Regions from separate parts of the Glaciibacter sp. 2TAF33 genome, predicted to be linked through region 2. Evidence: predicted binding sites of a transcription regulator. Region 2 holds the regulator's gene; the other holds the start of a gene.
The links. Region 2 encodes LexA, which represses DNA repair genes until DNA is damaged. Its sites were predicted from a motif close to TCGAACANNTGTTCGA; they were not measured.
Positions count from the first base shown of each region.

Region 1: AB4Y94_RS04895 (DUF222 domain-containing protein) is a predicted target of LexA. The motif match lies at 13,001-13,016, and genes of this name have one in related genera.

Region 1 is NZ_JBFRFS010000004.1:131,026-146,216, reverse strand. Features, by position in the region: gene AB4Y94_RS04960 (ABC transporter substrate-binding protein) at 1-368, shown strand, start outside; gene AB4Y94_RS04955 (carbohydrate ABC transporter permease) at 432-1,319, shown strand; gene AB4Y94_RS04950 (carbohydrate ABC transporter permease) at 1,309-2,148, shown strand; gene dgoD (galactonate dehydratase) at 2,155-3,312, shown strand; gene AB4Y94_RS04940 (hypothetical protein) at 3,306-4,286, shown strand; gene AB4Y94_RS04935 (IclR family transcriptional regulator) at 4,434-5,192, shown strand; gene AB4Y94_RS04930 (DNA alkylation repair protein) at 5,205-5,891, opposite strand; gene AB4Y94_RS04925 (nuclear transport factor 2 family protein) at 6,111-6,503, shown strand; gene AB4Y94_RS04920 (SDR family oxidoreductase) at 6,500-7,345, opposite strand; gene AB4Y94_RS04915 (NAD(P)-dependent alcohol dehydrogenase) at 7,342-8,373, opposite strand; gene AB4Y94_RS04910 (DUF4386 domain-containing protein) at 8,370-9,116, opposite strand; gene AB4Y94_RS04905 (helix-turn-helix transcriptional regulator) at 9,538-11,838, opposite strand; gene AB4Y94_RS04900 (patatin-like phospholipase family protein) at 11,954-12,970, shown strand; gene AB4Y94_RS04895 (DUF222 domain-containing protein) at 13,197-14,393, shown strand; gene AB4Y94_RS04890 (3-hydroxyacyl-CoA dehydrogenase family protein) at 14,401-15,191, opposite strand, start outside.
Region 2 is NZ_JBFRFS010000016.1:21,074-36,264, reverse strand. Features, by position in the region: gene metE (5-methyltetrahydropteroyltriglutamate--homocysteine S-methyltransferase) at 1-2,172, shown strand, start outside; gene lexA (transcriptional repressor LexA) at 2,308-3,024, opposite strand; gene AB4Y94_RS15820 (LysM peptidoglycan-binding domain-containing protein) at 3,300-3,656, shown strand; gene AB4Y94_RS15815 (histidinol-phosphate transaminase) at 3,751-4,839, shown strand; gene hisB (imidazoleglycerol-phosphate dehydratase HisB) at 4,849-5,484, shown strand; gene hisH (imidazole glycerol phosphate synthase subunit HisH) at 5,501-6,133, shown strand; gene priA (bifunctional 1-(5-phosphoribosyl)-5-((5-phosphoribosylamino)methylideneamino)imidazole-4-carboxamide isomerase/phosphoribosylanthranilate isomerase PriA) at 6,192-6,938, shown strand; gene AB4Y94_RS15795 (SseB family protein) at 6,922-7,722, shown strand; gene AB4Y94_RS15790 (DNA-formamidopyrimidine glycosylase family protein) at 7,780-8,640, shown strand; gene AB4Y94_RS15785 (Lhr family ATP-dependent helicase) at 8,684-13,489, shown strand; gene AB4Y94_RS15780 (DNA-formamidopyrimidine glycosylase family protein) at 13,494-14,273, shown strand; gene AB4Y94_RS15775 (hypothetical protein) at 14,381-14,653, opposite strand; gene AB4Y94_RS15770 (DUF1844 domain-containing protein) at 14,750-15,130, opposite strand.

The DNA of each region.
Region 1 (15,191 bases), on a different contig from region 2:
AGTCCGTCTCGGTCCTCGGAATGCTCGGCTGGTCGATCTCTGCCGACAGCAAGCACAAGGCAGCAGCGGCCGACTACATCAAGTTCATGCTCAACAAGAAGAACCAGCTCGCCTGGAATGCCGCGACCGGCCGCTTCCCCACCCGTACGGACGCCATCAGCGACCCGCAGGTCAACCGTCCGGAACTCCAGGGCTTCATCAAGGCGCAGGACAACGCGTTCCAGCTGCCCGCTGTTCCGTTCTACGCGGACTTGCAGGTCATCGCCGGTAACTCCTACCAGCAGGTCATCTTGAACAAGATGTCGCCGGAAGAAGCGGCGAAGTCGGCCGCAGGTCAGACGGAAACCACAATTTCCAACAACGGCTAGCGCCATTCGTCGGCGGGGGCTTCCGGGACGGGAGCCCCCGCCTACTCTCAGAAAGCAGTCTCTATGGCAAAGCAGTCTGCCGTCACGCTGAGCGATCGGCGGGCCGGACTCTCCTTCATCTCACCCTCCCTGCTGGTGATGCTGGCCCTGGTGATCTTCCCGCTGGGGTTTGGCCTCTACATCAGTTTCTTCAGAACCAATCTCCGCAACCAGTGGGATTTCGTCGGCTTCAAGTTCTTTATCCAGTCGCTGAGCGATCCCAGCTTCCTCAAGTCGATCGGGATCACCCTGGTCTTCGCGATCCTCGTTGTGCTCGGCAACCTTGTTCTCGGAACTGTTCTGGCCTTGATCCTCAACACTGAGATCCGGTTCAGGGTGCTGTTCCGCGCCATCCTCATTCTTCCCTGGTTGTTCCCCGACGTCGTCGTTGCCCTGATCTTCAAATGGATTTACAACCCGCTCTATGGACTGCTCAACTACGGCCTGTCTGCGCTCCACCTCATCGACAAGCCGATCGCCTGGCTCGACGATCCCAACCTGGCGTTCGCCGCGGTGGTCATCTCGTGCATCTGGAAGGGCTACCCCCTCGTGATGATCCTGGTGCTGGCCGGGTTGCAGTCGATTCCGAAGGACCGTTACGAGGCGGCCTCCCTCGACGGGGCCGGTGGATTGAAGTCATTCCGTTTCGTGACCCTCCCAGGCCTCCTGCCGGTGCTGATCGTCAGCATCATCCTCGACACGGTGTGGTGGTTCAAACACTTCACAATCGTGTGGCTCATGACCAGCGGCGGCCCGATCGACTCGACCAAGGTGGTCAGTATCGACATCTACCGGGTCGCGTTCCAGAACTTCGACTTCGGGCGAGCATCCGCCATGGCGGTCATCGTTTTCATCATCTGCTTAGCCATCAGCATCATCTACCGACGATTGGTCCGGGACAATGAAGAATAGAACAGCCAGGGCGAAGGTGAATCCCGCCTTCTACCTGATACTTGCGGTCTCCGTACTGTTTGTGCTCGTACCCGTGTTCTGGATGCTGTCCACGGCGCTGAAGCCTGAAACTGACCTCTTCTCGACGCCGCCACGCCTCTGGCCGACGACGCCCGACCTGAGTGCGTTCGTTCGGGTGTTCACCGATTATCCGTTCGTCGACTACTTCAGAAACAGCCTGGTGGTCGTATCGGCCTCCACCCTGATCTCTTTGGCGTTCTCGGCGCTGTCCGGGTACGGCCTGTCACGATTCAACTTCCGCGGAAAAGGCTCGTTCCTGACGTTCCTTCTCATCTCGCAGATGTTTCCGTCGATCATGCTGCTCATTCCGTACTACAAGATCATGCAGACGTTCGGGCTGGTGAACACGCAGGCCGCCCTGATCCTGACCTACGTCTCGTTCACGATCCCGTTCTGCTCGTGGATGATGTACGGCTATTTCAAGAGCATCCCGCGGGAGCTTGACGAGGCAGCGGCCATCGACGGCGCCAGCCGGTTCGGGACGTTCTTCCGGATCGTCCTGCCGCTGACGGTGCCCGGTCTCGTTGCAACGGCGATCTATTCCTTCATCACCGGGTGGAACGAGTACATCTTTGCGCTCATCCTCACCAGTTCCGAAGACATGAAGACCGTTCCGGTCGGTATCGGCCAATTGATAGGCCAGTACAAGATCCAGTGGAACGACCTCATGGCGGCGTCACTGTACGCGGTCATTCCCCTCATGATCTTCTTCATCTTCCTTCAGCGTTACCTGATCAGCGGCCTCACCGCCGGCGGCGTAAAGAATTGAGTCTCAATGTCTAAGATTTCCCGGCTCGAGGTGCTGCACGTGCGGCCTCGATTCTCCTTCCTCCTCCTCCACACCGAAGACGGCCTCGTCGGCCTCGGCGAAGCTGCCCTTGAAGGGCGTGACAAAGTCGTCGAGGCGGCGATCCACGACCTCGAATACCTGTTGATCGGCCAGGACTCGCGACGAATCGAATACCTCTGGCTCCTCATGTATCGAGCCACGTTCTACCCGGCCGGGTCCGTGATCGGAAGCGCCATCAGCGCAATCGATCAGGCGTTGTGGGACCTCCAGGGCAAACGCCTCGGGGTGCCCGTTCACACGCTGCTGGGCGGAACCGTTCGGGATCGTGCCCGTGTCTACAAGCACGTCAATACTCGCGATTTCGTTCCCGTTGACCCGGCCATCCACGAGCAGGACCTCACCGAGTTTCTCGGCCTCGCGAAAGACGCCGTCGCGGAGGGGTACACGATGATCAAGACGGCCCTTCCGGGGCCGGCCCGCTTCCTCGAGTCGCGCAGCTTCATCGAACGCCAGGTCGAGCGATTTTCGTTGCTGCGGGAAACCATCGGCCCGGACATCGACTTCGCAATTGACTTCCACGGACGAGTGAGCTCTGCTCTGGCCATCCAGCTCATCGATGCGATCGAGCCGCTGCACCCTCTTTTCATCGAAGAGCCCGTGATGCCGGAAGACGTCGACGCGATGGCGCACTTGTCCCGGCGCACAAACGTTCCGATCGCCGCGGGCGAGCGTCTTTTTACGCGGTGGGGTTTCCAGCGACTCTTGGAGGAACGTGCGGTCGCGGTCGTGCAGCCGGATCTCTCGCACTGCGGCGGTATTTCGGAAGGCCGCAAGATCGCCGCGCTCTCGGAGACTTACTCAGTGGGTTTCGCACCGCACAACCCACTCGGTCCGGTGAACCTCGCCGCGAGCCTTCACCTCAGCTTCACAGTTGAGAACTTCGTTGCTCAGGAGCAAATCACCTTGGGCGACGGGCTTATCACCTCGCCGTTCGAGTTGGTCGACGGATACATCCTCCCATCGGAATTGGCGGGCCTCGGTGTGGAGCTCGACACAGAAGCAATCGAATCCGCCCTTTACGACGGCGGCTGGAAGCTCCCGCATTGGTTTGACACACACGACAGCGGAGTTGCGAAATGGTGAATGAATCGCGGCTCCAGCCGTACCGACAATTGTTGCTTGACAGTGGCTCGCCCTCGGCAGACGAGGTCACAACCTCGGCTAAACGCTTCCCGGACGGCGCCCACTACCGAGTGGAGATCCCGAGCACGGAGGGCGTCGAGGGCTTGGCGGCGGTGTTTCAGGCCGCGGACGATTATGGTGTGCCGCTGCACCGAGTCTCGCAGGGCAGCGGTTCCATGCTCCTGGTGGATGATGAAATCCGCGAGATGGCCGCCATGTGCCACAGCCGGAATGTGGAATTGAGCCTGTTCGTGGGACCCCGTGCCGGCTGGGACATCTCAGGCCAGCGCACGTTTGGCGGCAATCGCCTCGAAGGCGCCGACCAACTGGTCTACTCCATGGATGACCTCGCTCGCGCTGCTGAACTGGGTGTGCGTGGAGCGCTGGTCTCCGACGAAGGGGTACTGGTCGCCGCCGCACTGATGCGCGTCCAAGGGCTACTTCCCAACGACTTCGTGCTCAAGGGGTCCGTACAGCTCATGGCAAGCAACCCGCTCTCCGTTCGCATGCTCGAGGAAGCCGGACTGGACACGATCAATATGGCGCCCGGGATGAGCCTGGCGCGACTGTCAGCCGTGCGCGGCGCCGTTGACCTGCCTATCGATTTCTATGTCGAGGCGCCGGACAACCTCGGCGGATTTGTGCGTCACTACGAGATACATTCCATCATTGAGGCGCTCGCCCCGGTGTACGTGAAATTCGGACTACGCAATCATCCCGACGTGTACCCCAGCGGCGGACACCTCCAGCCGTTGACGAGTGCTTTGTCACGTGAGCGTGTGCGACGGGCCCGCATTGGCCTGGACCTGCTGGATCGACTCGGCAACGACTTCACAATGACACAAACGGATGCGCCTGCCGAGGTGACGAGGTTGGGTGTGCCCCAGCCACGCGAGTCGGCTTTCCAGAATGAGGCCTTCCTTCAGAATGGATAACACAGCAGTCCGGCTCCGGCTGCTGCATGATTACTTAGGCGCAGGTTTTTGTCATCATTGGCGCGGTCAGTGCTTGCAGCTCTGTGAGGAGCGCTTGAGTGGAGGAACATTGGGGATGGAAACAGTCACATCGGCAGGTGAGTTGACGTGAGCCAATCTCTGGAACGAGCGCTCGCGATCCTCGGCTTGGTCGGTGACGCGCCGAAAACCATCACCCAATTAGGCCGCGAACTGGATGTCCACGCGACGACGGCTCTGCGTATGGTGCGGACTCTCAAGAAGGAGCGGTTTCTCGAATCAGTGGGGGACGGTACCTACCGGCTTGGATCGGCTTTGATCGACCTGGGCCAAAGGGCGCTGGAGGGAAACGATTTGCGCACGAGGGCACACGAGCACCTTGCCGCATTGAATGAGATCACCAACGAAACCGTGCATATGGCGGTTTTGGACGGTCTGGGAATCAGCTACGTCGACAAGGTCGAGAGTAAGCATCCGGTGAGGATCGAGTCACAGGTGGGCCGTCTCGTGCTGAAGCACTGCACGGGGGTTGGGAAGGCCATCCTGTCATTCCTTCCTGCAGACCAGCTCGAGGCTCACCTCGCTGGAATGGATTTCCAGCACTTCACCCCAACGACGATCGTTGACGAGGTAGCGTTCCGGCGAGAGCTCGAGCTCACCCGAGAACGCGGCTACGCCGTCGACGACGAAGAGCATGAGCCCGGCATCTGTTGCGTCGCGGTGCCGGTCTTCGCAGCGTCGGGTCTCGTGATCGGGTCGGTCAGCGTTTCAGCACCATCGAGCCGGATGCCATTGGGCAAGCTGCTGGAGTTCCTTCCAGAGATCAAGCACACCGGCGAATCGGTGTCAGAGAGCGGCGGGTACCGGAGTCGCTCCAGCCGGGACTGAGGCCGGCACCTCTCACGTGGCCTGCTGTCGGTTTACCATCTCGGTGATCCAGATGGGCGCGAAGGGCGAAGTGCAGTTCGGGGGAGTCGGGTAATCCTTGAGCACCTGCAGGCGCTCTCCGATGTCGATGGCCCGCTCGCGATGCTGGGGGTGCTCGATCCCGATCTGGGCGAGGCAGTGGTTCATCGCCCACTGCAAGCGATCCGGGGCATCCCTCATCTCCGCCTCGATGATGTCGAGCAGTCCCGGGAGATCGAGGCCGTCGGGACTCTTCGCCACGCGTTCGGTGGTCAGGGCCCAGCCGGCACTCGCGACCACGGGGTCAGGATCGGCGAACCAGGCCAGGCGCAGCTCCTCGGCGTGAGGGTTCTTCTTCACCAGGTAGTTCACGAGCCAGTCGTGCACCTTGGGTATGCGCGCCTGGCGCAACATGCCGTCCAGCTCGTCGCCCTCGAAAATCTTCGGCCGGCAGATCAGAATCGCCAGCAGCCGCGCGGCGGTATCACCGGTCGCCCAGAGGTCCAGCGCAAGCTCCTGCTGGGTCCCCAGCCGTTTAGCGGATGCGCGCAGCTTGCTGAGGTTCACCCCGTGGTCGTCACCGTGCCTGGCGTTCACCGCGCGAGCCTTCGGGTCCTCGAGCTCGGCCAGCTCGGCCATCACCGCGGCGACCGTCGTTCCGGCCACTGTCGTTCCGGCCACCTCAGGCTCCTGTCTGTCGCGTATGGGATTCAGCCTACGACGAAGTTCTGGCCCCTGTCGGGTTGCGGGCTTCATCCTGCTGATGGCGTACATCGGAGCAGCCAACTCCTAGCTCACCGACGCCAATCATGAGTTTTCCTCATGGACAGGTGGTCGGCCCAGGAATACCCTTAAGCCGTCCCGACATGACCCGACAACGATGACGGAGAGGTGCGCGAAATGGGAGCTGCAGAAAACGCCGAACTGGTTCGGCGAGGCTATGAGGCCTTCAACGCAGGGGATTTGGCGACGCTCAACGGGCTGTTCGCGGAGGACGCCGTCTGGTACGCCGGCGGCAACAACGTGCTATCCGGAGTGAAGCAGGGACGTGACGCGGTCATGGCCTATTTCGGCGAGTTGGGAGCGCGTTCCCAAGGAACTTTCCAGGCATCGGTCGACGACGTGGTCGGTGGAGAAAACCACACGGTGGGGATCCAGCACACCCGGGCCCAGGGCAACGGGAAGACTATGGACGCGGCCACGACCATCGTTTTCGTTCTCCGCGATGGAAAGGTCATCGAGGGTCGCGAATACTTCGACGACTCGGCCAAGGCGGACGACTTCTGGGCCTAAATTCCGGGCACGTCTTTGGCGCGGACCTCGCGTAATGCCCTCTGCCACACCTGCTCCTGAAGACCTTCGTCGTAGCTTGTGGCCGAAGACTTGCTCGGTTTGGCTTTCACGAAGTAGCACCCGGTAGTGGTTTCGACCTCCGGCGCAGAAGCGACGTAGACGGATGTCGCCGCACCTCTTTCGGGAGTCATCAGGAACGGCCCCGCCAGCGTGGAAAGCGATTTGATCCAGCCGCCGGTGTTCTTGCCGAACGACGTTGCCACCACGCCGGGGTGAAGACAGTTGACGGTGACGCCCGTCCCGTGAAGGCGGCGGGCCAACGCGTATGTGGCCATGACGTTGGCGAGCTTGGCGTTCGAGTAGGCGTTCATGCTGAACGACGCCTGCGCGTTTCGACTGCCCAAGTCGATCCGCCCGTTGGATTGCGCGGAGGAAGCGACGTTCACGATGCGGGACGGGGCGCTGGCTTTGAGTGATCCGAGCAACTCGAGAGACAGCAGAACCGGCGCAAGGTGATTGAGGGCCCAAGTCCTCTCAATGCCCTCGTCGGTCAACTCCCACTTCGGGAACACGGCACCGGCGTTGTTGATCAGGACGTCCAATCTCCGGTGGGTCGCAGAGAATTCGTGCGCAACGCGGCGCACGTCGACCTGCGCGGTGAGGTCTGCGACCAGATACTCGACGTTCCGGTTGCCCGTCTGCGTGCCGATCCACTCGGCAGTCTTCGCCGTCTCGCTGGGTCGACGACCGATGATCACGACCTGGAAGCCGTGCCGGGCGAGCGCCAGGGCCGTCTCCCGCCCGATGCCCGAGGTGGCTCCTGTGATCAGCGCGGTCTTCATGACGTGGTCTCCTGCTTGTCTCGGTCCGTGGTGTCGACGGTGACCACAACCGTGCCTCGTGCGTGACCCATTCCGACATACGTGACCGCTCGCGCGGTCTCAGGCAGCGGATAGGTCCGGTCGATAAGCGGTGTCACCGCGCCGGCCTCGATGAGGCTCTTCAGGGCGACCGAGTCCTCGCGCCTGGGGAACTTGATGGACGGCCCCGCCTGCCGGCGAGTGAGCCTGGACATGATCGCCGTGGTGATGACGGTGCTCATGGTTCCGAACCAGCGACCACCAGAGGTTCCGTTGTTCGACTGCAGGACGCCATCCGCTGTGAGCGCGCGCCGGGTTCGTGACAGCGAGTGATTTGCCGCGTTGTCGAGGATGAAGTCGTAGCGTTCGGAACCCAGGGTGAAGTCATCCGTCGTGTAGTCGATGACGTGGGTCGCGCCGAGTGAGCGGACCGTCCCCATGTTGCTCGTGCTGCACACCGCGGTCACCTCGGCGCCGAGCGCTTTCGCGATTTGGACAGCGAAGGACCCGAGCCCTCCGGAGGCGCCGTTGATCAGCACCTTCTGGCCCGGCCGCACCCGGCCGCGAAGCAACTGAAGTGCGGCGCTGGCCGACACGCCCACGGCGGCCGCCTGTTCGAACGAGAGGTGTGCGGGCTTCGGCACGAAATGATCCTCCGCGGCGCACACATACTCCGCGAATGCGCCGGCGCACCAGCCGAACACTTCGTCACCGGTACGGATGCCCGTCACGGCATTGCCGACGGCGACGACGGTCCCGGCGATGTCCGTGCCCGGCACGCGGTTGCGTGGCTTGCGGAGTCCGGTGGCCAGCCGCGCGATGACGGGCTCGCCCTGAATGCTCACCAGGTCACCCACGTGGATGGACGCCGCGTGGACCCTGACCACCACCTCATCACCCGTGGCCACCGGCACCGGGATGGTCTCGAGCCTCAGCACCTGGTCCGGGCGGCCGTAGCTGTCCTGGACGATCGCCTTCATCGAGGTCGGGACCGCGGCGACGGCGGTCATGATCGTGACGCCGGAAGCACGGGACCCTCAAAGGCCGCTCTGTGAAAACCTCTGACCAGCAGCCAGACGGGCAGCACCAGTTCGAAGAAGAACCCGGGCATCGTGAGATAGAGGCCGACATGAACACCGAACAGTTCGGCGACGGTCCCGGCGACGTGCAGCGGATAACCGATGAGGCCGGAGAGCGCCAGCCAACGGGGCACCAAGCCGGTTCGGAAGAGGAGCACGCAGAGGAAGGTGGCCCCGACTCCGAGCGTCATCTGGCCGATCTGGTAGGCCATGCCATTGAGCTCGACAAGGACCGCGCCGAAGGTTGCGGCACCGGGCTCGCCAGCGTGTTGGGACAGGGGAATGATCATCAGCACTGCCAGCGCCCCGATACTCAGGAACACCACCTGGACGATGATGGCGGCGTAATACGTGAGGGCGGTGCGCGTGCTGTGTCGCTCCAGGATTGGGAAGAGGAACACCGCCTTCGCGATGTCCACCGCAGTGTTCAGCAGCATGAGAAAAGCCCCGAGTGCCAGGAGCGACTGCAGGGGAGGGATTGAAGCCAGGAAGTCGGGGCCGGCGACCAGTGAGGTGACGAGGGATGACCCGCCGCCGTAGACAAGAAAGCCGGCCAGGAACAGCGCCCCTATGATTCGTGATTGCTTCATGCGATTGCTCGGCGGTCTCCTCGACGACGATGCCTTCCGCATCTGGTCGGCGGCCGAATGGGTGGAGAGAGTTGCCTGGTTCATGAGATCTCCTGCGGGTGTAGTGACGATGTACCCTCAGCCTGCGCGTCTGACTGAATCCTCGAATCCGGGCGGGTACGTAGCCGGCACTGAGAATGTGTACCCGCTCAGTGTTGGCCGGGATGCCACGGGATGGCCGGGTGACGAGCCTTGGACCATGCGCTATTTCCTCGTCGAGGTTTCCGTCTATCAGCCGGATCCGGTGGAGATGGAGCGCGCGGCGCGGACACTCCATGCCGCCGAGGCCCGCTTATCGGGGTCCGCGATGGCCGCCCGCCCCCTGGCCGCGGCGATCGTCGACGGTCGCCTGGTCTGCTTGATTGAGGCGCCGAGCATCCGTGCGCTTCGGCGTCTGGTGGCCCTGGCTCTTCTGCCGCTGGGGCGGATTGGTGAGATTTCCTGGCCCCGCATCTCTCAGCCCAGCTCAGCCCCAGGTGCCGATCTTGGTCCTCGAGCTGAGTCCGAGCTTGTTGAGGATGTTGTAGATATGAGTCTCGACGGTTCGTTCGGAGACGAATAGACGGCCGGCGATTTCCTTGTTGCTCAGCCCCTCCGCAGCCAGGTCGGCGACCTGCCGCTCACGCTTGCTGAGCGGGTCGGCGCTCTTCGCCGCAGGACCCGCGTTCGGCGCGACTTCTGTCCCCAGTGCGAGCGCCACGGCAGCCTCGTGCCCGAGCCGAGCGCCATCCTCGAACGCTCGCGAGTACCGTTGATCGCCGAGCTGGGTGCGCGCCAGCATTGCGGCCTGCTCGATGAGGGGCCGGATGAAGGGACTGACGCGGTAGCCGCCGTCAGCCCGGAGCATCTCCGTTGCGCCGAGGAGCCGCGCAGAGCGCTCCGCTTGCCCGGCCATCGCGGCATTCCCAGCCAGCGCCTGCAGCCTGAGCACCAGCCCAGGGCGATCATCGATGACAAGGGTCGCTTTCAGCGCCTCGATCAATGCCGACTCCGCCGCCGCGTGTTCCCCCAGCATCATCGAGCCGACCCCCACACTCGTGAGGTGGGTGCTGAGCATGAAAATCTCACCAACCCGCGCGCAGCTCTCCACCGCGGCCTGTCCGATGTTACGCATCCGCTCGAAATTGCCGTCCAGCGACGCAACCAGCGCCTCGGACTGGGCGGCAGCGATCTGTGCGATGTCATCGCCGAGGTCATCTGCGAGTGCCTGCGCCTCCGATGACGACCGCCGAGCTGAGGGCAGGTCGTCGGCCATGACCTGCAGGGCGGCCTGGATCGCCAGAATGCGCACCAGCAGGACCCCGGCTTTCACGCGACGAGCGATGTCGGCCGCTTCCGCGATGGAGTCCATACCGGCGGCGGGGTCGCCCTGCGCTACGGCCAGGTAGCTGCGGACGAATAGAGCACGCCCGCGTGTGGCCTCGTCGTCTGCGCGCCGCTGGAGCAGGGACTCGATCCAGTGGACTCCCTCGCTCAGCGCGCGGTTCGCCCAATACCGGCCGAGGCCCGCCGCCATCTCCAAACCCACGTCGGCAGCGTCGGGGTCTGCCAGGCACAAGTGGAGGGCCCCGCGGATGTTGTCGGCCTCGAGATCGAAAGACTGCAGCAACGCGAACGTGCCCACGTCATCCGCTGCATGCCCGTCGGAGTCGGCACGGCGGCACATGGCTGCGAAGTAATCGAGGTGCGCCCTCCTGAAGATGTCTTCCTCGGCTGCCTCGCGGAGGCGCAGCACGGCGAATTCCCGCATCGTCTCATGCATCCGATAGCGGCCACCGGCAGTTGTGTGTTCGAAGTTCACGAATGAACGGTCGACGAGTGCGGTGAGCGCGGGCATCACCCTGGTGGGCGGGATCGTCGCATCGCCGCAGATGCTCTCGGCCGCATCCAGGGTGAACGAGCCCGGGAATACCGATAGTCGTCGCAGCACCGCCTTCTCCTCTGGCCGAAGGAGATCATGACTCCACGCGATGGTCCCTGCCAGCGTCTGGTGCCGGACCGGGGCGGTGGCGCTGCCTCCGTCGAGCAGCTGGAACCTGTCGTCCAGCCGCTCGACCAGCTGCTTCACGCCGAGGGTGCGGAGCCGCACTGCGGCGAGCTCGATCGCCAGCGGAATGCCGTCCAGGCGGCGGGAGAGTTCGACGACGTCGGGAAGGTTGGCCTCGTTCAGTGTGAAATCCCCGCCCGCGGCGCCGGCACGCTCAATCAGGAGTGCGACGGCCTCAGACTGTGCGACGTGTGCGGGCTCCCGGTTCGCGCCGGGCTCCGGGAGGGAGAGGGGATGGATCGCAACGACCCGCTCTCCGCCGATGTCGAGGGGCTGCCTGCTGGTCGCCAGTATTCGAAGCTCCGCCGCCTCGTGCAGGAGCGTGTCCGCCAGGACGGCGCACGCGTCAATCAGGTGTTCGCAATTGTCCAACACGAGCAGGAGCCGCTTGGAGCCGATGTGATCGATGAGGCGGGATACCGGCCAGCGACCGGACTCGTCACGCAGTCCGACCGCGGTCATCACCGCGCGGGTGACGAGCTCAGAGTCCGCGAGCCCTCCCAGTTCGACCAGCCAGACGCCGTCGCGGACGCCCCGTTGAACATCCGCCGCGGTTCGCAATGCGAGGCGTGTCTTCCCGACGCCGCCGGGCCCCACTAGGGTCACCATGCGTGAGGCGGCGAGACCTGATTTGATTTCCTGGAGCTGCTGGCGCCTGCCGATGAAGCTGCTGACCTCCGCCGGGAGGTTTCCCTGCCTCGCTCGTGCCGTGCTTCCCATCTTCCTTAGTGTAGGGATGGGGCAGTGTAGGGATGGGGCAGTGTAGGGATGGGGCGATACGGCTGGACGCGGCTGTCTAGTTGCGCGCAGAGTCGTGAGGGTGTCCAATGACCCCATGACGCGGACACTGAGGATCCTGTCGATTGATGGTGGCGGTATCCGGGGATACCTGCCCGCCCTCATCCTCGCGGAGATCGAGCGGCGTGCCGGTCGCCCGGCCATCGAACTGTTCGACGTCGTTGTGGGGACGTCGACCGGCGGTATCATCGCGATCGGACTCACCGCGGGCGTGACCGTGACTGAGCTCGCCGATTTCTACCCCCGGTACGGGAGAAAGATCTTCGGAGGGTCAGAGCAATCAGAATGGTCGAAACGGATCTTCGGCACCGGTGCCACCTGGAGTGAACGGCTCATGGGACCCGCCAACACCATCGGGCCGGTGTTCGGACGCGATGAGCGATGGGGAGGGAATGCGCGCCATCAGGCAGCCGGCCTGGAAAGCGTCCTTCATGAGGTGCTCGGCGAGAAGAAGTTATCCGAATCCACGTTGCCCCTGCTGGTGACCAGCTATGACGCGGAGCTGGGACTCCCGGTGGTATTCAGCACGGCCGACGCGATAATGCACCCGGCCCGGTTCGACTTGCCGCTGCGTTTCGTCGCGCGGGCGACATCGGCGGCTCCGACCTACTTCGCCCCAGCGGAACTCACCTGGGACGGCGCTCCTCGCCGGTTCATCGACGGTGGAGTGTGGGCGAACAACCCGGCGGCGATGGCAATCACAGAATCAATCAAACTGACTTCCGGCGCCAAGTTGACCGGCGACTCCATCTTCCTGGTCTCACTCGGCACCGGGATGTCTGCCGCCACTCCCTCTTTCGCCGGAGAGGCATCCTGGCTCGCCGCCTTCTCCGACGTGGCAAAGATGGCCACGAGCATCACGGGAAGCGACATTCTGGCATCGCGGGCGCTCGGTGACTCGTATGCACGGCTCCAGGTCATAGACGACCGGATCGCCGGCGCCATGGACGACCCATCTGTGCAGCGGTTGGCAGCGCTCCACGCGGCAGCCGACGCGCTCATCCAATCCGACTCTGACGAGATCGACAGGATCGTCGCCAACATCGCTGCCTGACCAACTAAGGCAATCAGGCTCTTCCTATTTTCGAATCCATGTTCTATACTGGAGGGAAGACAAAGCTCGTGCCAGGGTCGGATGTCTGGAGAGTTGCATGAGTTCCCCATCCCTGCACGAAACGCGTTATCACGAAGAACCTGACACGGCTGAATCCGTGGTACCGCGCGTATCACCGCAACCGCCGCCACGGCCGGCCCGGCCCGGGAAGGTCGTTGCCACCGGCATGGACCTGATCCTCGATCTGCTTGATGAAGCTGCCGGCGCGGAGGCAGACGCCAATCGGGCGCACGCCCGAAGCAGAACGGCACTGGCCGAGGTGATGCGGCTGGCGCGGGCGAATCCGCACCTTTACCTGCGCCCGGCCGGGCTGGCCCAGAAGGACGTGCTGGCACTGGCCGAGGACGCCGCAGCGTTCGACGCCGGCCTGCGTTTGCACCTGACGGCGGGGCAGATTCGCGTGCGCGCCCACCAGGCGCAGGCGCTCCAGGACCACCTTCCCCGGCTCGGAGCCGTCTTCGCCGCAGGGGGGACGACGCTCGCGCACGTGGTGACTGCGCTGGAGCTGGTGGCCGGTTGGATGGACGACGCGGCCGTGGGAGTCTTCGACACTCGGGTCGCTGAGATCGCGGGCACGCTCACCCCGGCCCAGTTCCGCGCCCGGACGCGCCGGTTGAAGGAGCAGTTGCTCACCGAACCGGCCGAGACCCGTCACACCCGTGCGTTCGAGGACCGCAGGGTCGTGGTCGAACCGGCGGACGATGGCATGGCATGGTTGCATGCTTTCGTGTCCGCGCCCGATGCGGTGCGAATCATCGCCCGGTTGAACGCGACGGCACGCGCGGAACAGAAAAAGACGAAACACGACGAGCCCGGATGGCGTTCCCGTGACCAGATCCGGGCAGACCTGGCGGTGGCCTGGCTTGCCGGTGACGGTACACCCACCGCGGCCACCGTCCGCCCCGTTCTTCTGGTGCCCTTGTTGACATTGATCGGCCAAGGCGCCGAACCCGTGCAACTACGCGGCTACGGCACCATCGACGCGGCCACCGCCCGCAGCCTGTTCACCCGGGCTCCCTCATTCCGCCGGGTCGGCACCGACCCGTTCACCGGAGAGAAGCTCGTCTACGACCGCACCCGTTACCGGCCCACCCAGGCCCAACGCGACTGGATCGCGATGCGATTCGAAGACTGCATCGATCCCACCTGCAGCCGACCCGTCGACGACGCCGACATCGACCACCTCGAGGAATGGGTCCGTGACCACGGGCCCACCAACGACGACAACCTCGTACCGCTCTGCGAGACCAGCAACCGCCGCAAGAACCTCACCCGCTACCAGTACGAACGCCACGACGACGGAACCGTTACTATCACCACCCCCACCGGGCTCATCACCACCACCGAACCGCCGCCCTTCTAACGTCGAGCTACGAGTAGTCGAAGAAGCCTCTGCCGGTCTTTCGTCCAAGCTCGCCGCGTGCGACCTTGTCGCGCAATATTTGCGGGGGCGCGAAACGTTCACCGAGGGTCGAGGCGAGGTGCTCCGCGATGCCTAGGCGAACGTCGAGTCCGACCAGATCCGAAGTGCGGAGGGGGCCGGTCGCATGACGGTAGCCGAGGACCATGGCGGTGTCGATGTCTGCGGCACTGGCGACGCCTTCTTCGAGCATTCGCATCGCCTCGAGTGCGATCGCGAGTCCGAGCCGCGAACTGGCGAACCCCGGCGCGTCACGCACGACGATCGGGGTCTTCCCCAGGCTCGTCACCCACTCCGACGCACTCCTGGCCAGTTCGGGGTCGGTTCCGTCGGCGAGGACCACCTCCACGAGCGCCGACGGCGGAACGGGGTTGAAGAAGTGCAGGCCGCAGAATCGCTCCGGGCGGACGAGCGACCCGGCCAGGTCTGTCACCGAGAGCGACGAGGTGTTGCTGGTCAGCCAAGCGGTGTCGTCGAGCACCGCCTCGGCGCGGGTGAGGGCATCGACCTTCAGGCCGAACTCTTCCGGGACGGCCTCGATCACGAGCCCCGCCATGCCCAGCGCCGCGTAGTCGGTGACAACGGTGAGCCGTTCGGTGATCTCACTCCCGTCGAGCGGTCGGACGCTGTGCGCGGCGGCCTTGGCGAGCCCGTCTGCGAGCCGCGCGCGGCAGGCCGCGGCCGCGGCGTCATCTCGTTCGACGACGATCACGCTGGAGCCGGCGAGCGCGAAGACCTGGG
Region 2 (15,191 bases):
CAGATGCTGGACGCCGCGGTGACCGTCGGCGCCGTGCCGCCGCGCTTCGCGTCCCTCGCCGACGACGACGGCGCCATCGACCTCGCCGGCTATTTCACCATCGCCCGTGGCGTGGGGGAGCACGCGCCGCTGGAGATGACCAAGTGGTTCGACTCGAACTATCACTACCTGGTGCCGGAGATCGGCCCCGAGACGGTGTTCGCGCTCGCGAGCGACCGGATCGTGCGTGAGTTCGAGGAGGCCAGGGAAACCGGCTTCCTCACCCGCCCGGTGATCGTCGGCCCGGTGACGTTCCTCGCGCTGGGCAAGGCCAGCGACGAGGCGCCCGCCGGCTACCGCCCGCTCAATCGCCTGGATGACCTGCTGCCGGTGTACGCCACGCTCCTTGACCGCCTTTCGGTGGCAGGCGCCGAATGGGTGCAGCTCGACGAACCGGCCCTGGTCAGCGAGACGATCGACGTGGCCCGGGCCGAGCTGCTCGGCGCGGCCGAGTACGCCTACTCCACATTGGGCGCGCTCACCGGGCGGCCCTCCATCTTCGTCGCCGCCCCATACGGCAGCCTCGACGACGCCCTGCCGATCCTCGCCGCCACACCGGTGGAGGCGCTCGGGTTCGACCTCGTGCGCGGGGACGTGCCGAATGGCCTGAACGACACCGTCGCATCCGCCCTGGCCGGGAAGACCCTGGTCGCCGGCGTCATCGACGGTCACAACATCTGGCGGGGGAACCTGGCCGCCGCGTTCGGGGCGGCCGGGGCGCTTGCGGCCCTGTCGCCCTCCGTCTCGGTCTCCACGTCTACCTCCCTGCTGCACGTGCCGCACGATGTGGACGACGAGTCCGGCCTCGGCAGCAGGGGGAACGACGGCGACCTGGCCAGCTGGCTGGCGTTCGCCGACCAGAAGGTCGAGCAGGTCGCCGTCCTCGCCCGTGGGCTCACCGCCGGCGCCGGCCCTGGCGCTGCGTCCGGCGCCACGTCCGGCGCCGACGCGATCCGGTCCGAGCTGGACGCGGCATCCGCTGCGCTGGCGGCACGCCTCGCGGCTCCGGGTGTGCGCGACGGAGCGGTGCGCGACCGCGCTGCGTCCCTCACGGAGGCGGACTTCAGCCGCGGCGATTACGCGGCCCGCGTCGCCGCCCAGGAGGCTGCCCTCGGGCTGCCGTTCCTGCCGACCACCACGATCGGCTCCTTCCCGCAGACCCGCGACATCCGCCGGGCCCGCGCACAATTGACCCGCGGCGAACTCAGCACAGGGGAGTACACGGCGCTGATGCGCGCCGAGATCGCACGGGTGGTGGAGTTGCAGGAGGAGATCGGACTCGACGTGCTGGTGCACGGCGAACCCGAGCGCAACGACATGGTGCAGTACTTCGCCGAGAACCTGGACGGGTTCGCCGTCACCGAGAACGGCTGGGTGCAGTCGTACGGCAGTCGCTGCACTCGCCCGTCGATCCTCTGGGGCGACGTGTCCCGGCCGAAGCCGATCACGGTCGAGTGGTCGACATACACCCAGGGCCTCACCGACAAGCCCGTCAAGGGCATGCTCACCGGCCCGGTCACGATCCTGGCCTGGTCGTTCGTGCGCGACGACCAGCCGCTCGGTGACACCGCCCGGCAGGTGGCGCTTGCGCTGCGCGACGAGATCCACGACCTCGAGGCCGCCGGGATCCGGGTGGTCCAGGTCGACGAGCCGGCGCTTCGTGAGCTGTTGCCGCTGAAGAAGAAGGACCATGCCGACTACCTCGACTGGTCGGTCGGCTCCTTCCGGCTGGCCACGGCGGGCGTCGCCGAGGCGACCCAGGTCCACACCCATCTCTGCTACTCGGAGTTCGGTGTGGTCATCGACGCGATCCGCAAGCTTGACGCCGACGTGACCAGCATCGAAGCCGCGCGCAGCCGGATGGAGGTGGTGGGCGACATCCGATCGAGCGGATTCGACCACGGCATCGGCCCGGGCGTCTACGACATCCACTCCCCGCGGGTGCCCAGCGTGGCCGAGGTGACGGAACTGATCGAGCGGGCGCTGGAGGGCATCCCGGGGCGCCAGGTCTGGATCAACCCGGACTGCGGCCTGAAGACCCGCGGGTACGCCGAGACGGTCGCGTCGCTGAAGAACATCCTCGAGGCCACACGGGCCGTGCGCGCCAAGGTCGCCGTGCCCCTCCCCGCCTGACTCGCCGCTCCGCGAGAACGCACTTGTTGGGGTTATGAGCCTCGGATAACCCCAACGAGTGCGTACTCGGCGAGGTGAATCGAGGTGAATCGAGGTGAACGAGGGAGGGGTGAGGAAACGAGCGGATGGCGCGGGTCAGACCGAGCGGAGGACGGAGACGACCTTGCCGAGGATCTCGGCGTAGTCACCGAGGATGGGCTCGAAGTTGCTGTTCCGGGGCAGGAGCCAGGTGTGGCCGTCGCGCTGCCTGAACACCTTGACGGTGGCCTCGTTGTCGAGCATCGCGGCGACGATCTCTCCGTTCTCCGCGGTCTTCTGCTGTCGAACCACCACCCAATCGCCATCGAGGATGGCGGCGTCGATCATCGACTCTCCGACGACCTTGAGCATGAACAGCTCGCCCTTTCCGACGAGCTGCCGGGGCAGGGGAAACACCTCATCGATCTGCTGGTCGGCCATGATCGGCACGCCGGCGGCAATGCGTCCGACCAATGGCACCATCGCCGCGTCGGCGATCGGCGCCCCGGACTGGAACGACTCCGCGTCGCCGGCCGGAACGTCTTCCGATGACTGCGGGAGCTCGATCAGGACCTCGAGCGCCCGCGGACGGTTCGGGTCGCGACGCAGGTAGCCGCTGAGCTCCAGCTGGTTGAGTTGGTGGGTGACGCTGGACAGCGAGGCGAGTCCGACCGCATCGCCGATCTCGCGCATGCTCGGTGGGTAACCACGCTGGCTCACCGACCGTTGGATGACGTCGAGAACGGCGAGCTGCTTCTCGCTGAGGCTCTTCCGGCGGCGGGTTCCGCCCTTCTCACGTGGGGTTCCGCCCGAACGGTTGCTTTCGTGCGCCATGTCCGTCGCCCTTCATCTGCCGTCGATCCCTTGAAAACACTGGGTTCGCGGGGAATGTCAGTGGTGTCTGGTTGAGTTCAACCGAACAATCGAAACTGTATCTGTCCGCGCGGCCTTATACAAACACTTATTCGAGTGTGTTGCAGGTTTCATTTCGGTAACACCGACGAAAAAGCTTGATTGTTCGAACATTCGAAGATACATTCGGAACATAGATTCGCATCCGGCCCTCCCGGCCGAGGGCCGGGTGCGTTACTAACCAGGAGGTTTTGACCATGAGCGCAGCAGTTGCCCATTCAGGATTCGCTTCAGCACCCACCACCCGCCTGCACCTCACCCGTCGCGGTCGCGTCGTCTTCACCACGCTGGCCGCCGTGCCGCTGGTGGCCGCGGCCCTGGCATTCGCGCTGAACGGCGGCATCGCCGCCGCCACCAGCGAACTCGGGCAGAGCAGCGCCGTGCAATTCGACTACGTCACGGTGCAGTCCGGGCAATCCCTGTGGGAGCTCGCCGAGTCCATCGCGCCGACCGCAGACCCCCGGGACGTGATCGCCGACATCGTCAGGCTCAACCAGCTGCAGTCGGAGGATGTACAGCCGGGTCAGAGCCTCGCCCTGCCGGCCGGTTACTGAGCCCGCTGCACGGCCCTGGACGCCCGCCGGGTGATCCACCGGCAGCGGATGCCGCCCAGCAGCTCGCCAGGATCTGCCCGGTAACATTGAACGGGTGACCACTCTCGATGACCTTCCCCTGCGTGACGACCTTCGCGGCAAGAGCCCATACGGAGCCCCGCAGAAGCACGTCCCGGTGGCACTGAACGTCAACGAGAATTCGCACCCGATGCCCGACGACGTGGCTGACGACATCGTCGCGGCGCTGGCCGGGGCGGTGCGCAGCCTCAACCGCTACCCTGACCGCGAGTTCACCCGGCTGCGCGACTCGCTCGCCGGCTATCTCGGGCACGGGCTCACCCGGGAGAACATTTGGGCGGCCAACGGATCCAACGAGGTGCTCCAGCAGGTGCTGCAGGCGTTCGGCGGTCCCGGCCGGTCGCTGCTGGGCTTCGTCCCCACCTACTCGATGTACCCGATCCTGGCCTCAGGCACCGGCACCCGCTGGATCCCCGGCGCCCGCGACGCGGAATTCGAGCTCTCGGCAGAGACGGCGGCGGCCCAGGTTCGCCAGACCAGCCCCGACATCGTCTTCCTGTGCGCGCCCAACAACCCCACCGGCACCCCGCTCTCGCTCGAGACGGTCACCGCGGTTTACGATGCCACCGACGGCGTCGTGGTCGTCGACGAGGCCTACGCCGAATTCGCGCCCGATGGCGCCCCGACCGCCCTCAGCCTGTTGCCGGGCCGTCCGCGCCTGTTGGTGTCCCGCACCATGAGCAAGGCGTTCGCCTTCGCCGGCGCACGCGTCGGCTACCTCGCCGCCGACCCCGCCGTGACGGATGCCCTGCGCCTGGTCCGTCTGCCGTACCACCTGTCCGCGCTCACCCAAGCCGCCGCGATTGCCGCCCTCGCCCACACCGATGAGATGCTGGCCATGGTCGACGACATCCGTCGGCAGCGCGACCGCCTGGTCACCGAGCTGGCGGCCCTCGGCTATCAGCCGCACCGCAGCGGCAGCAACTTCGTCCTGTTCGGCGGGGTCGACGATCCGAACGCGACCTTCGAAGCGCTCCTCGCCGAGGGCGTCCTGATCCGGGACGTCGGAATCCCGGGCAACCTTCGGGTCAGCGCCGGCACCGAAGCCGAGACGACCGCCTTCCTCGAGGCGCTCGCGCGCGTCACACCTGTCGTAGCCGAATAAACTAGGCGAATGAGCACCCCAGAAGCGGCCGCCGCGCAGGCCACAGCGTCTCGCGTCGCGCACCTGCAACGCGAGACGAGCGAGTCGAGCATCGACCTGAGCCTGAACCTTGACGGCACCGGCGTGAGCGACATCCAGACCTCCGTCCCGTTCTACGACCACCTCCTCACGGCCTTCGCCAAGCACTCGCTCACCGACCTGACCGTGCGTGCCTCCGGGGACGTGGAGATCGACGTGCACCACACGGTCGAAGACATCGGCATCGTCCTGGGGCAGGCGATCAAGCAGGCGCTCGGCGACAAGTCGGGCATCTCCCGCTACGGGGATGCGCTCGTGCCGCTCGACGAGGCGCTCGTGCAGGCGGTCGTCGACATCTCCGGGCGCCCGTACCTGGTGCACACCGGCGAGCCCGCGGGTTTCGAATTCCACCTCATCGGCGGTCACTTCACCGGCTCGATGGTGCGGCACGTGTTCGAGGCCATCGCCTTCAACGCGGCGTTGACCGTGCATGTGCGCGTGCTCGGGGGGCGCGACCCGCACCACATCGCCGAAGCCGAGTTCAAGGCGTTCGCCCGTGCCTTCCGCCAGGCCAAGGCGCTCGACCCGCTGGTGTCGGGTATCCCCTCAACCAAGGGGGCCCTATGACAGCGAGGAGCCACTCGTGACCAGGGTCGTCGTCTTCGACTACGGTTCCGGCAACGTCCACTCCGCCCTGAAGGCGATCGAACGCGCCGGTGCTGACGTCACGCTCACGTCGAACCGGGCCGAGGCACTCGAGGCCGACGGCCTCGTGGTGCCAGGGGTCGGCGCCTTCAGCGCCGTCATGGAGTCGCTCAAAGCAGTCCGCGGCGACGAGATCATCGACCGGCGCCTGGCGGGCGGGCGCCCGGTTCTCGGCATCTGCGTGGGCATGCAGGTCATGTTCGAACACGGGGTCGAGCGTGGCGTCGACACCGAGGGACTCGGCGAATGGCCGGGCACCGTCACCCAGCTGGCCGCGCCGATCCTCCCGCACATGGGGTGGAACACCGTCAGAGCCGACCAAGACTCGGTCCTGTTCAGCGGGCTCGAGGGGGAACGGTTCTACTTCGTGCACTCCTACGCCGCGCAGAACTGGTCGCTGGAGGTGATGCCTCCGTTCCCGCCGGCCAGGCTGACCTGGGCCGACCACGGCGGGCCCTTCCTGGCCGCGGTCGAGAACGGGCCGCTCTCCGCCACCCAATTCCACCCAGAGAAGTCCGGTGAAGCCGGCATCCGCTTGCTGTCAAACTGGCTCGGCTCGCTTCAAGAGTAGGCCGGGCCTTCACCCTTCCGGCTTCGTCCGCCACACCCAAACGAGGATCAACACAACCATGAGTGAGTTCAACAGGACCCCGCGTCTCGTGCTGCTGCCCGCCGTCGACGTCGCAGGGGGTAAGGCCGTGCGCCTCACCCAGGGCGAGGCCGGAACAGAGACCAACTACGGCGACCCCGTCGACGCAGCGGTGGACTGGGCCGAGCAGGGCGCGGAGTGGATCCACCTCGTCGACCTGGACGCCGCCTTCGGGCGTGGCAGCAACACCGCCGTGCTGAAGAAGGTCATCAAGCAGGTGCGCGGCGTCAACGTGGAATTGTCCGGCGGCATCCGCGACGACGCGTCGCTGGAAGCGGCACTCAGCACGGGCGTGAAGCGGATCAACCTCGGCACCGCGGCTTTGGAGAACCCGGAATGGGCCGCCAGCGTGATCGCACAGTACGGGGAGGCCATCGCGATTGGGCTCGACGTGCGCGGCACCACCCTCGCCGCCCGCGGTTGGACGCAGGACGGCGGCGACCTCTGGGGCGTGCTGGACCGCCTGGAGGACGCCGGATGCGCGCGCTACGTCGTCACCGACGTCACCAAGGACGGAACCCTGCAGGGCCCGAACATCGACCTGCTGCGCCAGGTGATGGAGCGCACGCAGCGTCCGGTCGTCGCCTCAGGCGGCGTCTCCAGCCTCGACGACATCGCGGCGCTGCGCGAGTTGGTTCCGCTGGGGCTTGAGGGCGCCATCGTCGGCAAGGCCCTCTACGCCCAAGCATTCACCCTGGCCGAGGCACTGGATGTCGCCGGCTCATAACCTCGGATCCACCGGGCTGCCGGCCGAACCGGGCGACTCCGCCGGGCAGCCGTGGGCGGGCCGGTCGTTCGAGCCCAACGAGCTGGCCGGCGACGACGGCGCGGCTCCGGCGGAGCTGCTGCTCGCGCTGGCCCGGTTCCGGGCCCGTGAGGTCGGTGAGGAGAGCGTCATCGACGCGCTCCGCGGCTCACGCCTGCTGGTCCCGCTGGTCGCCGAGCTGGGCGAGACTGCGACGTCGTCGCACGGATTGGCGATCGACAAGAGCCAGGAACTCTCCATCATCACCGTCGCCGGCCCCGACGGCCGGAGCGTGCTGCCGGTGTTCTCCTCGACCGCCGCGATGACCGCCTGGAACCCGCTCGCACGCCCGGTGCCGGCGGATGCCGTCCGCGTCGCGTTGGCCGCGGCGCAGGAACACACCGATCTTGTGGTCCTGGACCCGACCGCCGAAACCGAGTACGTCATCCGTCGCCCGGCGTTGTGGGCGATCGCGCAAACACACCCGTGGACGCCGAGCTACGCCAGCCAGCCGGTTGCGCAGGCGTTCAGCGAATCCATCAGGACGGAACTGTCGGTATTGAGCGTCTCGCTGGTGGCCGGTGACCCCGACTCGCGGCTGACCGGTCCCGAATTGGTCGTGCGACTGGAGCTGATCGACGGCCTCACCCAGTCCGAGCTCGACGCGACCCTCTCGCGCCTGGCGACCCGCTGGTCGGGCAACGATGTGATCGCCACCGGGGTGGACTCACTACGGGTGCAGCTGGTGCCATCGTCCGACGGGTAGTCGCCGCGGGCCGAACGAGGCTGGACGGATGCCGGTTGGCCGATGAAGACTGGGTACATGCCCGAACTCCCCGAGGTGCACGCGCTGGTTGCCGATCTCGACCACCGCCTCCGTGACCGCGTCGTCGCGCGGCTCGACCTCATGTCCTTCGCCGCGCTGAAAACGTTCGATCCGCCGGTTTCCGCCCTGGCCGGGCAGGGGATCCGATCGGTCACGAGGCACGGCAAGTTCATTGACATGGCGGTCGGGGACCTTCACCTGGTCATGCATCTGGCCCGGGCCGGCTGGGTGCGGTGGACCGACGGAACGCGCCCGGCCCCGGTCCGCCCGGGACGGAGCCCGGTTGCGGCGCGCCTCGTGCTGGACGACGGATCCGGTCTCGTCATCACCGAGGCCGGCACAAAGAAGAGCCTCGCCATCTACCTGGTCAGGCAGCCCGCGGATGTTCCGGGCGTCGCCCGACTCGGGCCGGACCCGCTGGCCGACGGGTTCACCCGCGACGTCTTCGCTGGCATCCTCGCCTCCGCGGGCCGGTCACAGATCAAGGGCGTCCTGCGCAACCAGTCGATCATCGCCGGCATCGGCAACGCCTACTCGGATGAGATCCTGCACACGGCCCGGATGTCGCCGTTCAAGCCGGCATCGATGGGCGCGGATGACGGCTCTCGGCTCTACGACGCGATGCAGGCGACGCTGAGGGAGGCGATCTCCCGGTCGGAGGGCCTGGCCGCATCCGAGCTGAAGCAGGAGAAGAAGACGGGCATGCAGGTGCACGGCAGGACTGGCGAACCGTGCCCGGTCTGCGGCGACACGGTTCGGCAGGTGATCTTCGCCGACTCCACGCTGCAGTATTGCCCGACCTGCCAGACCGGCGGCAAGCCGCTGGCCGACCGGGTCCTGTCCCGGCTGCTGAAATAGGCCCACCGTTCGCGATGTCGGTGGTCTGGGTGAAGATGGGAGTATGAGCGACGTCCTCGACCGCTTCTCACCGGCCACCCGCACCTGGTTCGGGGAGTCGTTCGACGCGCCCACCCCGGCACAGCTCGGCGCCTGGGACGCCATCTCCCGCGGCTCCCACGCCCTCGTTGTCGCCCCCACCGGGTCGGGCAAGACCCTCGCCGCGTTCCTCTGGGCGATCGACCGACTCGCGCACGGGTTACTGCCGGGCGGTGGCACAGATCCCGCAGCGGATGCCTCTGCCGTCGCGTCGCCGACATCCCAGCCCGCCGCAGGCACCCGGGTGCTGTACATCTCACCGCTGAAGGCCCTCGGGGTCGACGTCGAGCGCAACCTCCGCGCCCCGCTGGTGGGAATCACCCAGACGGCGCGGCGCCTGGGCACCGAGCCCCCGCACGTGCGGGTCGGGGTTCGCTCCGGTGACACCCCGGCCGCCGACCGCCGCGCCCTGGTGAAGTCGCCGCCCGACATCCTGATCACCACGCCGGAATCGCTGTTCCTCATGCTCACATCGGCGGCACGGGACTCCCTGCGGAGTGTCGACACCGTCATCATCGACGAGATCCACGCGGTCGCGGCCACCAAACGCGGCGCCCACCTGGCCGTGTCATTGGAACGCCTCGACGCGCTCCTGGCCAGGCCGGCCCAGCGGATCGGCCTCTCGGCGACGGTGCGCCCGCTCGCCGAGGTCGCCCGGTTCCTCGGCGGCACGGCGCCGGTCGAAATCGTCGCCCCGGAGTCGATGAAACGGTTCGACCTGCGCGTGGTGGTGCCGGTGGACGACATGAGCAACCTTGGAGCCGTGCCGCCACGCGAAGGCTCGGCCGCGGCCGCAGCCCCCCAGACCGGCTCGATCTGGCCGCACGTGGAGGAGGCGATCGTCGACGAGGTGCTCGCGCACTCGTCGTCGATCGTCTTCGCCAACTCCCGGAGGCTGGCGGAGCGCCTCACCGCCCGGCTCAACGAGATCTACACCGAGCGCCTGGCGCTGGCGGCCGAGGCCGCCCAGGCGGCCGGCGGCGGGCAGCCGGCTGCGGAACCGGCGCTGGCCGCGGCATCCGTCGGTCCCGGAACCGCGACACCCACCGCGCTCCAGGCGGCGGGTTCCCTGCCGGTCGACGGCCTCGTGCCCGCCCCCGGAACGCCGCCGTTCCGTCCCCCGGCGGCGCTGATGGGCGCCTCCGGCCAGATGGAGGGGGCCGACCCGTTGCTCGCCCGCGCCCACCACGGCTCGGTGAGCAAGGAACAGCGGGCGATGATCGAGGACGACCTGAAGTCCGGCCGGCTGCGCTGCGTGGTCGCCACCTCAAGCCTTGAACTCGGCATCGACATGGGCGAGGTCGACCTGGTGGTGCAGGTCGAGTCCCCGCCGTCGGTGGCCAGCGGCCTGCAGCGGGTGGGGCGCGCCGGCCACCAGGTCGGCGAGGTCTCCAACGGCGTCTTCTTCCCCAAGCACCGGGCCGACCTCATCCACTCCACTGTCGCGGCCGAGCGGATGGCGGCGGGGCTGATCGAATCGATGTCGGTGCCGGCCAATCCGCTCGACATCCTCGCCCAGCAGACTATCGCCGCGGTCGCCCTCGACCAGCTCGACGCGGAGGAATGGTTCGACACGGTGCGCCGCAGCGCCCCGTTCAACACGCTGCCACGGTCCGCCTACGAGGCGACGCTCGACCTCCTCGCCGGGCGGTATCCGTCCGACCAGTTCGCGGAGCTCCGGCCGCGCATCCTCTGGGATCGCGACACCGGAGCCCTCACCGGCCGTCCGGGTGCGCAGCGACTGGCCGTGACCAGCGGCGGCACCATCCCCGACCGCGGCCTGTTCGGGGTGTTCATGGTCGGCGGCGACCCTTCGACAGGCTCAGGGACCGCCGCCACCGGGTCGAACGCGAATACCGGCAAACGCGTCGGCGAGCTCGACGAGGAGATGGTCTACGAGTCCCGCGTCGGCGACGTGTTCGCGCTCGGGGCGACGAGCTGGCGCATCCAGGAGATCACCCACGACCGGGTGCTGGTGCTGCCCGCATTCGGCGAGCCGGGGCGGCTGCCGTTCTGGAAGGGCGACGGCCAGGGCCGGCCGGCCGAACTCGGGCAGGCGGTCGGCGCGTTCATCCGCGAGGTCGCGGCCGGCACCGCCGACGACGCTGCCGCCCGCTGCACCGCCGTCGGCCTCGACCAGCGCGCCACCTGGAACCTGCTCAACTTCCTCCGCGAACAGCAGGCCGCCACCGGGCACCTCCCCACCGACCGCACCCTGGTCGTCGAACGATTCCGTGACGAGCTGGGGGACTGGCGCGTGGTGATGCATTCCCCGTACGGCATGCAAGTGCACTCCCCGTGGGCGCTCGCCGTGAGCGCGAGGGTCAGGGAGCGGTTCGGCATCGACGGGGGCGCGATGGCCAGCGACGACGGAATCGTGGTGCGCATCCCCGACACCGAATCCGACCCGCCCGGCGCCGAACTGTTCGTGTTCGAACCGGCGGAACTCGAACAGCTGGTCACAGACGAAGTCGGTGGGTCGGCACTGTTCGCCTCCCGATTCCGGGAATCCGCGGCGCGTGCGCTGCTCCTGCCTCGCTACAACCCCGGCCAGCGCTCGCCGCTCTGGCAGCAGCGGCAGAAGGCGTCCCAGCTCCTCGACGTCGCCCGCACCTATCCGACGTTCCCGATAATCCTCGAGACGGTCCGCGAATGCCTGCAGGACGTCTACGACCTCCCTGCACTCACCGATATCGCCCGCCAGATCGGTGCGAGGTCGATTCGGCTGGTCGACGTGACAACGGATGCCGCCAGCCCGTTCGCGTCGACCCTCCTGTTCGGTTACGTGGCCGCATTCATGTACGAGGGTGACTCACCGCTGGCAGAACGCCGCGCCGCCGCGCTGTCCATCGACTCGAGCCTGCTCGCCGAACTGCTCGGCCGGGTGGAACTGCGGGAACTGCTCGATCCGGCGGTGATGGAACAAACCGAACTCGAACTGCAGCGGATCACCCCCGACCGCAAGGCCCGTGGCCTGGAAGGCGTCGCGGACCTGCTCCGGGTGCTTGGCCCGCAAGCCGCGGACGAGGTGGCAGCGCGGCTGGAGCCGGGGAGCGGGACCGCAGGCACGCTCCTCGCCGAGCTGGTCACCGCGAAGCGGGCAATGCGGGTCAACGTAGCCGGCACACAACGGTGGGCCGCCGTCGAAGACGCCAGCCGCCTCCGCGACGCGCTCGGGGTGCCGCTGCCGGTCGGCGTCCCGGCCGCGTTCACCGAGTCCGTCGCCGACCCGCTCGGCGACCTCGTCAGCCGCTACGCCCGCACCCACGGGCCGTTCACCACGACCGACGTCGCCGAACGCTTCGGCCTCGGCGCCGCCGTCGCGCTCGTCGCACTCCGGCGCCTGGCCGACGCCCGCCGCATCGTGGAGGGGGAGTTCCGTCCGCACGGCACCGGCAGCGAGTGGTGCGACGCCGAGGTGCTCCGGCGTCTCCGCCGTCGTTCGCTCGCCGCGCTCCGGCACGAGGTGGAACCCGTCGACACAGCCACTGCGGCCCGCTTCCTCCCGGCCTGGCAGCATGTGGGCGGCAAGCTGCGCGGGATAGACGGGGTCGCATCCGTCATCGAACAACTCGAAGGCACGCGTATTCCGGCGTCGGCATGGGAGTCGCTGATCCTGCCGGCGCGGATTCGCGACTACAGCCCGGCGATGCTCGACGAACTCACCGCGACCGGGGAAGTGGTGTGGGCCGGCTCCGGTGCCCTCGCGGGGAACGACGGCTGGATCAGCCTGCACCTGGCCGAGACCGCGCCACTCACCCTGCCGCAGCTGCCGGAGGTCGAGCTGTCGCCGCTGCAGCAGGAGATCCTCGCCACTCTCGGCAGCGGTGGCGCGTTCTTCTTCCGGCAGCTGGCGGATGCGGTCGGCAGCCAGGACGACACCGAACTCACCGCGGCGCTCTGGGACCTGGTCTGGAGCGGCCTGATCGGCAACGACACCTTCGCGCCCGTGCGGTCGCTGATCTCCGGCGGGCGCACCGCCCACAAACCGGCGCGGTCGGCGCCCCGGGCGCGACTGCACCGCGGGCGCGCTCTGCCCCGGCCGTCGATGCCCAGCCGCAGCGGTCCGCCCGTCGCCTCAGGGCGCTGGTCGATCCTGCCGCTGCCCGACGATTCGGCCACCCGCCGGGCCCACGCCCTCGGCGAGACACTGCTCGAGCGATACGGGGTCGTCACCCGCGGCTCCGTCGTGAGCGAGGGCGTGGTCGGTGGGTTCGCGCTGGTCTATCGCACTCTGTCCGGCTTCGAGGAACTCGGCCGCTGCCGCCGCGGCTACTTCGTCGAGGGCCTCGGGGCTGCGCAGTTCGCCACCGCCGGCACGATCGACCGGCTGCGGTCGTTCACCGTCTCTGAGTTCAACGGCAACAGGACGGACGCCGCGGTGCAGGGCTCCGCCACCGAGCCGACCGTCGTCACGCTCGCCGCAACTGACCCCGCGAACCCGTTTGGCGCGATGCTGCCGTGGCCGGCCATGCCGGAGGGCACCAGTCACCGGCCCGGCCGGAAGGCCGGCGCGCTGGTTGTCGTGGACGACGGCGGACTGGTGCTGTACATCGAGCGCGGCGGCAAGACAATCATCGCCTTCACCGGGGAGCAGTCGGCGCTTGAGGCGGCTGCCCAGTCGGTCGGCCGGATCGTGACCGGTGGGGGAGTGCGAAAGCTCAGCGTCGAAACGGTCAACGGCACGTTCATCATCGGGACCCCGCTCGGCGCCGCGCTGCAGACGGCGGGCTTCACGGCCACGCCGCAGGGCCTCAGGTTGCGGAGCTGATCGGATGCCGGAGGGCGACACCGTCTACCTGGCCGCGCGGAACCTGGACGCGGCCCTGCACGGCGCCGTGCTTACGCGATGCGACATCCGGGTGCCGGAGTTCGCGACGGTGGACCTCACCGGCGAGACCGTGCGTGAGGTGGCCAGCCGCGGCAAGCACCTGGTGATGCGGGTGGGCGAGTTCAGCATCCACTCGCACCTGAAGATGGAGGGCTCCTGGCACTTGTACCGGCCGGGCACGCCCTGGCGCCGGCCGGCGCACCAGGCGCGGGCGATCCTGGCCACGTCGGAGTGGGTGGCGGTCGGCTTCGAGCTCGGGCTGCTGGAAGTGGTGCCCCTCGCACGGGAAGCAGAACTGCTGGCCTACCTGGGGCCCGACCTGCTCGGCCCGGACTGGGATGCCGACGAAGCCGTGCGGCGGCTTGCGGCGCACCCCGACGTGCCGATCGTCGTGGCGCTGGCCGACCAGCGCAATCTCGCCGGGCTCGGCAACGAATACGTCAACGAACTGTGCTTCCTCCGCGGGGTGCTCCCGACCCGTTCGGTGGGGGAGGTCCCCGATCTGCCCGCCGTGGTGGGCCTGGCGCACCGCCTGATCTACGCCAACCGCAACCGCAGCGAGCGGATCACCACGGGCAACGCCCGCCGCGGCGCGCAAGCCTGGGTCTTCGGCCGCGACGGCCAGCCGTGCCGCCGCTGCGGCACGCGCATCGAGCGCGGCAGCCTGGGGCGCAACGAACTGGAGTTGCGGAACACCTTCTGGTGTCCCGTCTGCCAGGCCTGAGGTGACCCGCGACATGCGTCATGCGGCAGTTGCGCCGTCATGCGGGTGGCGCGCCTGGCGCACCGCGGCGCACGTGCAGCGTACCTCAGGCCGACCCCAGCGCCGGGTCAGCGCCCGGCCGGCAGCACCGGCGGCACCACCGTGCCGTCGTCCGTGCCGTCATCGGTGCCGTCGTCGGTGTCGCCGTAGTCGTCGGTTCCGCGATCGGCGGCATCCGTGTCGGCTGGATCGGCCTGGCCGTCCGCGTTGCCCGCCAACCCGTCGACGATGCCGTTGGTCTGGTCGAAGGGGTGAGCCGCGTCGCCCAGGTCGCCCAGGTTGGCATCCTTGTCCGGCGCCGGTTCGCCGTTCACGTTCTCGATCCGGGATTCATCGCTCATACCCCGCACCATACGCTCGAACGGATGCGCGTCAAGACCCTCCCCGGGTAACTCTCGAGCCGCGGGCCCGCGGGAAGCGGCTCGGGGGCGGCGGCTCTAGTTGACCGGGCCGGTGTACTTCTCGCCCGGGCCCTTGCCGATCGGGTCGGGGATCGCCGATGCCTCACGGAACGCCAGCTGCAGCGACCGCAGCCCGTCACGGAGGCTCCTGGCGTGCATGTCCGAGATGTCGGGAGCGGATGCCGTCACCAGGCCGGCGAGGGCGGTGATCAGTTTACGCGCCTCGTCAAGGTCGATCTGCTCCTCGGGGTTGTCGGCCAGGCCGACCTTCACCGCTGCGGCGCTCATCAGGTGCACGGCAGCGGTGGTGATGATCTCGATTGCGGCAACATCGGCGATGTCCCGTGTCGCCTGTTCGGCGTCGACATCCCCGGAGGCGTCGTACTGGAAGCTGTTTTCGGCCGCGCTGTTACTCACTGTGTTCCTCTGCTAGACTCGTCCGGGCTCCGAGGTGTAAACCTCGGTACGAAAGTGGATA